Regions from separate parts of the Intestinimonas sp. RTP31139st1_F5_RTP31139_211217 genome, predicted to be linked through region 1. Evidence: riboswitches for the same ligand, from Rfam matches in the RefSeq annotation. Region 1 holds a riboswitch; each other region holds the start of a gene.
The links. Region 1 has a riboswitch for cobalamin ahead of ABUA09_RS10885 (cysteine-rich small domain-containing protein). Riboswitches for the same ligand answer to the same signal wherever they lie in the genome.
Positions count from the first base shown of each region.

Region 2: linked by a shared signal. The riboswitch ahead of ABUA09_RS09520 (Ig-like domain-containing protein) and the one ahead of ABUA09_RS10885 (cysteine-rich small domain-containing protein) in region 1 are both predicted to bind cobalamin.
Region 3: linked by a shared signal. The riboswitch ahead of ABUA09_RS05635 (nitrogenase component 1) and the one ahead of ABUA09_RS10885 (cysteine-rich small domain-containing protein) in region 1 are both predicted to bind cobalamin.

Region 1 covers NZ_JBCOAQ010000016.1:214-4,708, forward strand. The annotation lists gene ABUA09_RS10870 (TIGR04255 family protein) at 1-719, opposite strand, end outside; gene dpsA (dipicolinate synthase subunit DpsA) at 846-1,712, shown strand; gene ABUA09_RS10880 (dipicolinate synthase subunit B) at 1,715-2,314, shown strand; gene ABUA09_RS10885 (cysteine-rich small domain-containing protein) at 2,417-2,728, opposite strand; cobalamin riboswitch at 2,844-3,027, opposite strand; gene ABUA09_RS10890 (RidA family protein) at 3,128-3,508, opposite strand; gene ABUA09_RS10895 (asparaginase) at 3,649-4,495, opposite strand, start outside.
Region 2 covers NZ_JBCOAQ010000012.1:23,171-27,665, forward strand. The annotation lists gene ABUA09_RS09520 (Ig-like domain-containing protein) at 1-2,201, opposite strand, end outside; cobalamin riboswitch at 2,551-2,796, opposite strand; gene ABUA09_RS09525 (NlpC/P60 family protein) at 3,155-4,495, opposite strand, start outside.
Region 3 covers NZ_JBCOAQ010000005.1:25,941-30,435, forward strand. The annotation lists gene ABUA09_RS05625 (dihydrofolate reductase family protein) at 1-396, shown strand, start outside; gene brnQ (branched-chain amino acid transport system II carrier protein) at 545-1,843, opposite strand; cobalamin riboswitch at 1,980-2,166, shown strand; gene ABUA09_RS05635 (nitrogenase component 1) at 2,302-3,804, shown strand; gene ABUA09_RS05640 (nitrogenase component 1) at 3,801-4,495, shown strand, end outside.

The DNA.
Region 1 (4,495 bases):
TACTGGTGCAGGTCACCCAGAAGCTGGGGCACCTTGTCGGCGGCGGTGCTGCCTGGAAGGGAGAAATCCCCGTCCAGGATAAACTTGGGCTCTGGGTCCTTCTTGCCGCCGCCCAGCAGGCCGGGTCCGGCGTGGATCTTCATGCGAACGCCCCCCTCCAGGGTCAGCTCCGTGTCCATGGCGGACTTGCCGACCTTGCTCTCATCCACATCCGGCTCCCCTAGGATGCCCAGGTAAGGGGAACGGATCAGATCGTCCCACAGCAGGTCGGTGAGCCCCAGGGCCTTCCGGGAGACCGCGTTTACATACCGCAGCCCCACGCGCTCGAAGAAGGCGGGCTCGTACACCTGAATGAACTGCGCCAGAGGCTTGTCCAGCCGGAGGGCAAAGTCCTCCCACTGGGTGTACCGGAGGGTGGACAGCGCGATGAAGTCCTTGGTGAGATTGATTTTCCACAGGCCGTCGGCAGAGACAAAGCTGTGGTTGACGACAGCGGGCTGCTGCTCCAGCTTGGGATTGGGGGTGCCCAGCCCCGTCACCTTGGGGGGGAGCTGCTCCTTCCGGGCCGCATAGCGGGGAAAGCCGTGGCGGACGGCCTCCTGGAACTCGGCGGGCTCCTTGGTGTTGATGGTGAGGATGGCGGGAAACCGAAGCTGGCAGATGACCTCCACCAGGGGACTGCGGACATATTGGTAGCGGGCGTATTCCGAAAACAGCATGACACACTGCTCCTTTCATTCCGATTCCTCTCTATTTTACCCGTCCCGGCTTCGCATGTCAACGGACCGTCACCCTTTGAGGCGGAGAGAATAGGATGGTGCAGACGAAAAACGGAGGAGAGTGCCATGAGACATGAACGAAACGTCTGGGTGGTAGGCGGCGATATGCGCCAGGCAAAACTGGCCGAGCTGCTCTTCGACGACGGACATACGGTACATACCTGGGCGCTGGAGGGGACGGAGGAAGGGCCGGTGCGGGCGCCCGACCTGGGGGAGGCGGCCCTCGCAGACTGCGTGATCCTCCCCCTCCCGGCTGCGGGGGAGGGCGGACGGCTCAACGCTCCGCTCTCTCAGGAGCGGCCGCCCCTGACCCAGGTGCTGGACGCGCTGCGCCCCGGTCAGGTGGTCTGTGCCGGCAAGGTGGGCCGGGAACTTCTGGACCAGGCGAAAGAGCGGGGGTTGCGCCTGGTGGACTACTTTACCAGAGAAGAGCTGGCGGTCGCCAACGCGGTGCCTACTGCGGAGGGAGCGATTCAAATCGCCATGGAAGAGCTGCCCGTCACCATCCACGGCGCCCGGGTCCTGGTCCTGGGTTTCGGCCGGCTGGGCAAGCTGTTGGCGCACCGGCTGAACGCCCTGGGCGCCCGGGTCAGCGTGGCGGCCCGGAAGTGGGCTGACCTCGCCTGGGCCGAGGCATACGGGTATGGGGCCGAGCAGATCGAACGCCTGGACGGCTATCTGTGCGGCTATGATCTGGTGGTGAACACCGTCCCGGTACGGGTCCTGGACGCGGAGCGCCTGGCCGATCTGCGCCCCGGCTGCCTGGTCATCGATCTTGCATCCAAGCCGGGGGGAGTGGATTTTGAGGCGGCGGTGCGGCAGGGGGTCAGGGCGATTTGGGCCCTTTCCCTGCCGGGCAAGGTGGCCCCAGTGACCTCTGGAAAGATTATCCGTGACACGATCTATAATATATGGAATGAGTTAGGAGTCTGAGCATGGAACAGGTACGTGTGGGGTTCGCTTTCTGCGGCTCATTTTGTACATATGATCAGGTGATGCCGGCGCTGGAACGGGCAAAGGCCAGATATGGAGCGGTCACGCCCATCATCTCGGAGAAAAGCGCCGATACGGACACACGCTTCGGCGCGGCCCACGAGTTCATGCGGGAGATGGAGCGCATTTGCGACAGGCGGGTCATCGACTCCATCCAGAAGGCAGAGCCCATCGGCCCCCAAAAGCTGCTGGATGTGCTGGTCATCGCCCCCTGTACGGGGAGCACGCTGGCGCGGTTGGCAAATGGCTTCAGCGATACGTCGGTGACGATGGCGGCCAAAGCCATGTGGCGGAATGGGCGTCCCGTGGTCCTCGCCGTGTCCACCAACGACGGCCTGAGCGGCTCGGCCAAAAACATTGCGACGCTTCTGGACAAGAAGAACGTCTACTTTGTCCCCTACCGGCAGGATGACCCAGTAAAAAAACCCACCTCTCTGGTGGCGGATTTTACCCAGATCAATGCCGCTGTGGACGCCGCCCTGGAGGGCCGGCAGCTCCAGCCCCTGCTGTTGGGACCCGCCGAAGAACCGGCGCATGGATGAAGCATGAGAATACCCCCGGCGGCTGTTGCCGCCGGGGGTATTCTTTCGTCAAAGGGAATGGAAAAGATAGGATGGATTCCCCTTCCCGTAAAAGGGGCAGGATCAGACGCCGCGTCTGCGCGACTCCGCCATGCGGCGGGCAATTTCCTGAAACTTGGAGGTAATGTACCCGTAATTGTCCCGCCGGTGGGGAAGAGTACAGCGGGTACAGTCTTTCACACCGCTCTCGGTATAGGAGAAATTTCCCCCGCAGTCGGGTCCCAGGGCGTAGAGAGGGCAGTAGCAGAACAGACAGTTAAAATTCTCCGGGTCGTCGGTGGGGTGGCAGGGGAAATATTCGCACGCCCGGTTACAGAAGAAAGAATACCCCTTGCCCTTCCAGTAAGGCTCCTGGGTCTTGGTCTCATCGGACATAGCTAAAGCTCCTTTCCCGGTCTTCACCAAAAATAAAAAGCTGCGTCCCGGAGGGCGCAGCGATACGCGCTGAAAGGCAGGCGTAGCAGCACCCTCTCAGGCTCGGAGAGGTTTGGATGTGCGTCATACGCAGGCAGGTATTCTGACTTCGGCGTCCAGCGCGGTCCCCGCCTTCCCGGAGTTGCCTCCAGTGGCGCTGTGGGGGTCCGCTCCGCCTATACAGCAACGGCTTTGTGCGGGATTCTCACCCGGCTTCCCTTTGTCTGCCCGAAATGGGCGCCTGCGTACCAGTCGGATTTAATTGTCCCTAACAGCATACTCTGAATCCCGCCCTATGTCAAGGGGAGAAAAGAGTCTGAGCATGGAAACCATGCTCAGACTCTTGAGAATCAGGGGGTGTCAGCAGGCCGCGACCAGCTCGATCTCCACCAGCACGTCCTTGGGAAGGCGGCTCACCTCCACGCAGGCGCGGGCGGGGCAGGGGCCCTCGAAAAAGGCGGCATAGGCCTCGTTGACCTCGGGGAAATGGGCCATATCGGTAAGGAAGATGGTGGTCTTTACCACGTCGGCAAAGGTGAGGTCCGCCTCCTTGAGGATGGCGGCGAGATTGGCCATGGACTGCTTGGTCTGGATGGAGTAGCTGGCCTCCACCACCGAGCCGGTGGCCGGGTCGACAGGGATCTGACCGGAAATATAGAGGAAGCCGTTGGCCTTCACGGCCTGAGAATAGGGCCCGATGGCCTGGGGGGCATTGTCGGTGTGGATGTACTGAACACTCATGAGTACGACCTCTTTTCAAAAAATTTTTCTGAACGCATGATTTACTTTCAGTATAACAGCGCAGGAAGAAATGAGCAAGTATTTTTCCGGCTTCAGCGCGGCCGGAAAACTACCCCCACCCCGAATGGCGCGTGCGGCGGTCAGGCGACGCCGCACGGTTCCAGCCGGAAGACCAGTTCGGTACAGCCTACAACAGCGTGGTGATTGTTGTAGAGGTTTCTGTCCTGAAAGCTGGGCAGAGAACAGGCCTCCTCCGGCGTGATGACCCCGAGCTGGGTGAGGACCGATAGGATGGCATAGGGGACGATGGAGGAGGCGCCGTCTTCCATTTTGAGAGCGATGCCGATCCCCCTGTCCCTGAGGCCCACGGCATAGAAGGCGCTGGCACCCGATTTGCAGAAGAGCCGTTCCCCAAAGGCGGCCATCAGTTGGGTACAGATCCGTTCGGACCCCGCCACCATCTCCGGGTGAGCGGTCATGGCGGAGGTGACGCGGCGTACGGCGGCGGCCCGGGCTGGGTCAAAGAGCGAGGGGAGGGACATGCGGGCGTACCCCTGGGCCAGGCGGGAAAGGGGCAGGGCGTGGACAGGGACGCCGCAGCCGTCCACAGCCAGCCGAACTTCCGATTCCTCCACGCCGCACATGTCGGCAAACACCGAGAGGATACGCCGCTGGACCGGGTGGTCCGGAGAAATATAGTTTTCCAAGGGCTCCCCCAGATGACGGGCGGTGATGAGCATACCGGCGTGTTTTCCGGAGCAGTCGCAGTAGATGGGGGCCCGGGGGACGCCGGCGAGCTTCAGAGCATCCTCGGCCGGGACGTACATAGGATATTCCGCCCCGCAGTGCAGGTCGCTGGGGGAGAGTCCCGCCTTCCGGAGAATACTCTCCACAGCCTCGATGTGAAAGGGCTCTCCGTTGTGGGAGGCACAGATGACAGCCAGCTCCCGCTGGGTGATACCGTAGTGCTCCAGCGCGCCGCTCTCC
Region 2 (4,495 bases), on a different contig from region 1:
AGCTTGCCGCCGGTCAGCGTAATTGCTCCAGACGCGGTTTCGGGAATCTCCACCTTAAATAGATTTGCCTCAGGCTCAATGATGTGGTACTGTATCCCGCCGCTGCTGTATTCCTCTCCATTCCATTCGTAAGAGACATGGGTCGTGGCAGGGAAGCCCGGATTATAGATGCCGGAGAATTTAGGGATTGGCATATAGAGTCCCCGCAGACTCACGGATACCGTATCCCCGGGGTAGATCTCGTCGCGCCCCTCTACATTGTTATTGGTAATAACATCAAGTTGCGAACCACGAACCACGCGGTAATCCGTAACTCCATCCGCCTCTATGCAGATCACATTATTTCCAGGCTCGATCGGCACACGGAAGCTTTTACCGGAAGCAGGCGCCTGTCTCCACTCGCTTATTTTCCCCCCCAGGACAGAGGCCACAGAGACTGTCACGTCATTCCCATCCGGGGCAATGGACATCTCGCCACTGTCGCCCAGAAAATAGCAGACGTTGTACTCGGCATCCCAGTCGACTCCCGATATCTCTTTGTATTGGTCACCCACGGTCACCACAAATACCCCTGTACGAATGGGGTCGGTGGCGCCGTAGAAACCGCTGGTGGCCGTCATCCACATGCCCTTCCCGGCGTCGTTTACATCCAGCGCGTCGTAGCTTACCTCGACAATGGCCACCCCTTCCTTCTTTGCGGTGACCCAAGCCCAGTTATCGCCTGCGTTGCCTCCATCCATTGTCTCAATGGAGATGATGTCCTCTCCAGAGACAACATGATAATGGAAATCCGGCTCGACCATGATATTATCCGTTATTGTATGGATAATCTGCCAGGCCGCGCGGTAAGCGCGCACCTTATACTGCTCGCCTATGTCCAGCTCCAGCTTATTGCGTTCATTGATATTCAGCAACAGACTACTTTCGCTGAACGCGTCTCCGGAGGTGCGCAACTCTTTCGGCGACCGAGATGCATCAAAGTTGACTTCCAGCCTATCGCCGGAGACATTGCCCACAAAGCCGGCCTCTGTTCTCATGCCTTCCATAGAGACGCGGTAAGTCACGTTACTACTGCGTGTGATATTGAAAACATGGTCTACTGTCCCGTCTCCCAGATCAACAGTCTTCACACTGTCAATCCGTTCAGCGTTAAAGTTGAGCACCTGTGTATATAGGGCCGCTTCCGCCCCTTTCGGAGCGTTAATGGTAAAGGTGGAGGTTTCGTTGAGCTTTGTACCAAAGGTAGCCGCTCCCTCTTCAGGCTGAACTGCATAGTTTCCCCAAATGGTCGCCCCAACGCCATGTTCAACCGCATAATCCTTGGACGGTGTAAACACGTTGTAATAGAGCAGTGCGTTCCCACTGACAAATGCGAGCGTGGGATAGCACTCGTAACCAGCCGAATTTATATAGGGATCGCCCATCGTCGCCACGCCGATTTTGTTCATCAGCCTGACGGAATAGTCCTCAGCAGTAGCTTTTTCCCCATCGTATTCATTTACGACATAGGACTCAATCAGACGCAAATAGATCTTTGTGTCGTCTACGCTCTGATAGGTTCCCCCGCCGCCTTCGGCCGGAATCCGAAAGGCCCCGCCGCCAAGGCTGTTGCCTTTCTCATCCACGGCGCGGAAAGAGTAGATTCCGCGTTCAAGCGTCATCGAATAAACATCATATTGATCGTCGCTCTGTGCATCCTTGGTATACGCGGTAATGGCGCTTTCTTCCCCAAACGTATCCCGGTTATCCGTACCGAATCCCTCCGTCGGATAAAAAGAGATTCCATTCTCTGCGATGAGGCCCTTAGGAATATAGACCTGAACAGCGTACGGATCGTCTGTTACTGTAACGGTACAGGTGCTCTCAGCCGTTGTCCCGTCGTTCCTTGCGGTCTCGGCCGTAATGGTTGCCGTCCCAAGCCCCTTTCCGGTAACCACACCGTCCCCGTCCACGGACGCCACAGTCGGATCCGAGCTGCTCCACTCGAGCTCATCGCTCGCGGTTTCCGGAGAAAATTCAACTGTCAGCGGGAGTCTGTCTCCGATTTGAACGCTCCCGCCTTGTTCAGCAATCTTTATGTTCTCTACGGTTGCCTGCGTGTCTTCGGCAGACTGCGCACTCACTGTTGCCGGCAGAAGTGCCAGACACATGGCCAGTACAAGCAGTACCGCCAGCGGCTTTTTTATTTTTAGTTTCTTCATGTACACGTTTTCCCCCTCTTAGATCTTATGTCTTCTCCATTTGCTCAAGAGCCATCAGCATCTGCTGCTCCAATCATTGCCGCACCCCCATCTGTAGATTTTAACGGCCGGACCCTCTGCACGCTCTTCCTTATCTTCCCTCCCTAGCTTTATTACGATATGGACCGGCGCGGCGGCGCTGTTTTGCCGCTTGTCCTTCCGACGTTTCTCTTTCATGTCTAAAGCGTTTCTTCTTAAAAAGCATGACCTAGTTCCGTTTATTTCCACAAATTGGAAAGAGTGGGCCATAGAAGATTTCTCTTCCACGGCCCACTCTTTCCGTGTTCACTTCCATCGCCTCACTTTCACGGTTCCGGTCTCCAACATCGTAGGTCTTCCGGTTCATACCTTTGGGGCCTTCTTTTAAAAAGGCCCTGCGCTCGCTGTTCTACCTTCTCAGGGTTCCCCCCCCCAATGGCCGACTCACGCCGCGAACAGCAATCTCCGATATATACGGAAATGGCTTTTGCTCCGGATTCTCACCGAATTTCCTCATCCCCGCACCTGCCATTTTCGGCAGCTTTTTCACGGGGGCACGATGCCACTATATTTCTTTGTACCAACTTACTCGGACAAAAGCATACTATTTTCTTTATGGCTTATTATACATTAGCCTGTCGAAAAAGTCCAGCTTTTGTCGGGGACTTTTTCGACAGGCTGCAGCCACGAACCAAATCAATGGTTCGTGGCTGTTTTGCAGTTACAACTATTACAAAAAAGAACGCATAGAGCGCTGTGCAGCTGCGGTGTCAGCACATTTTATTCCGCACAAATACAATGCCGCGTCAAGCCATTCGCTTTCCGGAAACTCCTCCAATGATAGTTCCGCTAAAGCGCACTGCAACACCATGTTGGGCCGAGGAAGATACCGCAGATCAGATAGATATTCACATTGCATTTTCTCGGCCAGTGTATCAAGCAGTCCCATCTGATGCCTCCGCTGAATAAATGGTCGGTCTGGTAATGGCGGCAAAGCCAGATTTTCCGGTAATGACCACATTGTTTGCGCCGCTGGCACAATGGATGACCAGCAGTTCGCCATTTTTATCTCTGCCGCCGACGATGCCGACGTGGCTATCTCCAGGATAAAACACCAAATCACCGGGAGCTGCTTCCTCCCATGTAATGGTGGAACAATAGGTGTGCTGACTGGCTGCGCCTCCGCCATGGCCGATGACACAACCCATTGCATTATTGAATACCCAATCTACAAAACCGGAGCAGTCCAGTCCATAGGGGCGGTAGGTGCCGGTAGTGGGGCTGCCCGCCGCTGTGACTTCTTTCAGCTGTCCCCAACGGCTGTCCCAGCCTATGGCGGAGGATTTTCCTCCCCAGAAGTAATTGACCTTGCCGACAAGAGAACAGGCTGTTTGTACCACCGCTTTTCGCTCCGGCGAGAGGTCTGCCGGAAGCCGCTTTAGAATCTCAGACGCATCAGCGGTGATCGTGACCAAATCACCCACCAGTTCCATGAGAAGGTCACGGTGAGCCAGCAATTCGTCCAACATAGAGATCTGCTGTCCCGTGAAGTCATAGACGGTTTTCATTTCTTCCGCAGTTTTAGGCACGATGACGATCTTCAGGTGCTTCTCCGTCCAGCTATCATCCCGGCCATCGTCGGGGTCACTGTCCGGGTGGTCGATCACATCGACGGTATGGGACACGGTACACATATCCGCGAAAACCACCTTCAGCCGGGAAATCCGGTCAGCATCCAGGGTCGCCACATCGGCGGCGTCAGCACCATCGTTTCCAGCAACCTTCACCGCAAAAACGGCCAGCACCTCCGCCCAGTCCGGGATCGTCCCCTGGAGCGTCATATCGTCGTATGTGTCCGCTGTCTGCAAAGCCATCAGCTCGGCATTGAAGTCATACTGTACCTGAGCCACAGCACCTGACACCGGCACGGTATCGGGTGCTGTGCTTTCTCCTGCGAACAGAATGCCAAACGGTGAGGCGGTGATAGCGCCAATGACGATCACTACCAAAAGCACCACCTGCACAGCCGCGCCACCGCCAGCAGCCATGATGGAGCTGACGGCAGAGGCCGTCGCACGACCTACCGCAGCACCGGCCCGCAGGGCCAGCTGACCACCGTCCTTCGCCGCCTGAGCCGCCTTTTTTGTGGTCTGCTCCAGCATCTTTTGCTGGGTCTTGCGCTGGACGGCCTGCCTTGCCTTTCGTGCGTGGGTTGCTCCTGGTGAGAATATTCCCCTTTGACCGTGGACGGTCTGCTTGACCCCCATAGGCGGATG
Region 3 (4,495 bases), on a different contig from region 1:
TATTTTTGCGCCCGCTCAAAAGAATTTGTGCTGGTCACATCCAACGCAGACCATCCGGCATTTCAGGTGAATGAGGACAACCTTCATATCATCTGTCAGAGCAAGCTGTCTTTGCCTGATGCACTTGCAAAACTCAGGTCAGAATATGGCTGTGAGAGAATCACCATACAAAGCGGCGGTACATTAAACGGGCTGTTTCTTCGGGAAAAGCTGTTTGATTATATTGATATTGTTATTGCCCCCATTTTAATTGGCGGCAAGGATACATCCACACTGATTGATGGGAAATCTTTGCTATCAGAAAGTGAATTATCCCAATTGGGTGTGCTGAAATTGCAAGAATGTATGGTCTTGGAAAACTCGTATCTCAGATTGCGTTACCAGGTAATCCACTGACAACTTCCAGTTTGCTGCTCTTTCCTACGAGCACTTTCCCCGAAATTGTCATAGTGGGTTACATACTATAAACAGGGCAAGGCAGACCATTGCGGTCTGCCTTGCCCTTAACTTCTTTATGAAGCCTTACCCTTCCGCCGTTCCTTTTTTACTGTTTTCCTCTTTCCGGCAGCAGGACGCCCACCAGAATACCCAGGAGAGCCGGGATCACCCAGCCCAAGCCAATGGAGGCCAAAGGCACCGCGTCCAAGAGCGGGATCGGGACTCCCAGATCCTTTAGCGCAAAGAGGACGCTGCACACACCGGTAACCGCCACAGGGACCGAATAGGCGCAGCGATGCTCCGCCAGCCGCTTCTGAAAGAAGGAGAGCGCAATGAGCACAATGGCCACCGGGTAGATCGCCCCCAGAACTGGAACGGATATCCGAAGGATAAGGTCCAGCCCGGCATTTGCGATCGCCATGCTTACCACCGCAAACATCGCGGCCCATCCCCGATAAGAGAGTCTGGGCCAGAGCAGGGAAAAATACTCGCCGCAAGAGCTGATGAGCCCCACACAGACATTGAAGCAAGCAATGACAAAAATCGCCGCCAGCAGCAGGCTGCCGGTTTTTCCAAACAGGGCGGGAACAATATTGGTCAGCACCACCGCGCCGTTGGCGGCCCCCGGGAAAGCCCCGCCGGACAGCGCTCCCACGTGGGCCAGCATGGAATAGACGGCCAGAAGCATGGCACCGGCGATCCAGCCGGCCCGGACCGTACTCTTCACCACATCCTCTTCCCGCTCCACTCCCATGGCACGGATATTCAGGGAAATGATGATGCCGAAGACCAGGGCAGCAATGGTGTCCATGGTCTGGTAGCCGTCTAGGAAGCCTTTCGCCACGGGATTTGCGGCATAGGCCGCATCCTGGGGCGGTCCGTAGCCCTCCAGCGGATTTACAAGACAGCCTACGAAGGTGACCACGATCAGCAGGATCAGAATGGGGCACATGACCTTGCCCAGGCGATCCGTCAGCTTCTCCGGACGGAGCGCCACCCACAGGGCAGCGGCGAAAAACACCAGCGAATAGAGCAGTTGAAGCAGCCCGAGGGGGGCGTCCGGCCCCGCAAAGGGAGGGACCGCCATCTCAAAGGAGGTGCTGGCCGTTCTGGGAATGGCCAGACACGGGCCAATGGACAGATAGGCCAAAATGGTGAACACCCGTGAAAAGAGTGGATGTACCCGGTTCCCCAGCGCGGCAAGTCCCCCGGACCGTGCCACCGCCACCACGCCCAGCACCGGCAGTCCCACTGCGCTGAACGCCATTCCCAGCATGGCGGGCCAGGTGAGCGTTCCCGCCTGCGCGCCGACTCCAGGTGGGAAAATCAGGTTCCCCGCGCCAAAAAACATGGAAAAAAGGGTGAATCCAACCAGCGCCTGGCGTTTTCCACTGAGCTTTTTCATCGCGCCCCTCCGTCCGACCGAAATCTCACATCTTTAGGAATTTATTATACCGGAGTATTCTCCCATTGTAAACAGGCCGTTTCGCCTGTCCGTGAGATTCTATGAAAAAACTCTTGTGCTTTCGATCAGAAAGTAGTATATTGTCATATGTACAAGTTCCGGTTTTTACCGGTGAAAATGGAAGCGGGTGAGAATCCCGCGCGGTCCCGCCGCTGTATGCGCATCAGGCCCCTCCATTGTTGCCACTGAGAATGTTCACATTCTTGGGAAGGCGGAGGTTTCGCCGCGTAAGCCAGAAGACATGCTTGTATATCTCTTGTCTGCTTGCGTGGAAACGAGCCTGGACAGAGTTTCAGTATGGAGCCGTTTTGCTCTCATACTGGTTTTTTGCGACGAATTCGGGTCGCATAGCCGTAATGGCTATGCGACCCTTTTTATTTTTTCAGAGGTGATTCTGCATGCACCAGCCCTTCTTTGACGATCTTCGCACCCTGATGTATCCCTCCGCCCTGCTTCATACCTTCGGGGTCAACGGGAAGGTCTCCGGCAGTGTGGGGGCGGCCGGAGAGATAGGCGGCGGTGTGGTCGTCATACTCCACGGCCCAAGGGGCTGCGGCTTTCACTACCGGCACTCCGCCAGGCGCCGGCACCAGCCCTTTTACCCTCTGCTGTGCTCCGACCTCACGGAGCGCGAGATCATATGCGGTGGAGCGGACGCGCTGCGCCGCACCGTCTCGGAAGCTTGGGATCGCTACCGTCCCGCCCTCATTCTGATCGTCCCCACCCCTGTGAGCGATATCTTGAACGAGGACATCCGCGCTGTAGCGGAGGCGTCCCGCACCCAGGGGATTCGGGTGGCTGCCGTCCAGTCGGAGCTCTTCTCTCACCGGGACAAAAACTATTCCCGCACGCGGGTGCGGGAGTTGGCCCGTCAGAAAATCACCGGAGACAACCGTCTGGAACTGGAGCTTAAGGGGTGCGGCTTTACGGAGGCGCTCTGGGCCCTGGTGGAGCAAGTGATGGAGCCCCAGCCCCCCCTTCCCCGCAGCGTGAATATTGAGACGGTGGGCTGGGGGAGCGAGGGCACCCTGGTTCTGAAGGAAATCGGTTCTTTTCTGGGCCAGTGCGGCATCACCGTCCACTGCTGGATCCCCAGCGCGCCGCTGGAACTTCTGATAACGGCGCCGGCCGCCCGGCTCAACCTGGTCAAACGAGTCCGCTGGGCCCGGAGGATGAAGGAAAGGTTCGGCACCGACTATCTCCATCTCGGCGGCGCCGGACGCTATACGGGCCTGGAGGGTATCGCCCTCTTTTACCGTGATATCGGGGAAAAGCTGGGCCTTCTAGACGAGATGGAGCCCCTTATCGCCGCAGAAACGGAGAAGGCGCTGGCCCAGACCGAAACGGCCCGCCGCACACTGGCGGACTACCGCTGCGCTCTGGTGTGCCGCGGGCTACAGACCGCTCCGCTTCGCCTCAAGCTGTATGCCAGCCTGGGGCTGCCGATCAGCCACATCTGTCTGATCCTGACCCCCGAGATGCGCCGCGAGATGGCCCTGACTCCAGAGCTGGAGGCGCAGCTGATGGACCGGATTCAGGACGCCGCGGGGCTTTATGCCGGCGGCAGCCCCATCCTGCTAAATCCCGGCGAGGCGGAACTGCGTGAGGTCTTTGCCGTTGTGGACGCGGTGGTGGGCACGGGGGACGTTACCCTGGAAGGGCTGGGCGCGCCCCTGATCCCCGCTATGAGCGAGACCGTCTCCCTCTCTTTTGAGTCCTATGTCCGGAACGTATTCCGCCTCTGTGACCGGCTGTCCGCCCGCACCGCACGGGACGAACTCATTCTGAACCGGATGCCCTTTCAGACCCGCTATTACCCCCTGTATGACGGCTCTGAAAGTCTGTGGGCCAAAGAGATGTGGGAGCGCATGTGGCTCTATCGAAAGGAAGATGTGCAATGAAAACGGCGGACGGCTGCAAACTCTTTGGCGCGCATCAGGCCCTTACCGGTATCCAGGGCGGCGTGGTCCTGCTCCACTCGGTGGTGGGGTGTAATTTTGGCTCTATGGCTTTCCATGCGGCCTGTGATATGGCGGACATCCGCCAGACCTGCACGGTCATCAGCGACAGCGATGTGATCTTCGGCGGGGAGGAGTCGCTGTCCCGCGCCCTGCGTCACGCGGAGGAGCTCTGCTCCCCTGAGGTGATCTTCCTGGTGACCGGCTGCGTCAGTGATATCATTCAGGACGATGTCCATTCGGCGGCAAAGGCCTTTCAGGGGCGGGCCAGAGTGGTGACCGTGGAGGCCGCCGGCTACCGCGGCGGGTTGGAGGACGGCTATGAGGCCGCCCTGACCTCCTTGTCTGAGCTCATGTCCCCCCTCCCCACCGCGGAAATTCCCGCCATAAACCTGCTGGGGCTGGGTGCAGACGACCATCGGGCCGGCCCGGACCTGGAGGCCCTCCGGGGCCTGCTCCATGGCAAGGTCCGCCTGAACACCGTACTCTCCCGCTGCTCGCTGGAGGAGCTGCGGCGCGCCCCGTCGGCAGGGCTCAATGTGGTCCTGGGCCGGGGCGTGGGCCTGGCCCGTGAGATGGAGCGGCGGTTCGGCATTCCCTTCGAGGTGCTGGACTATCCCTACGGCCTTACCGG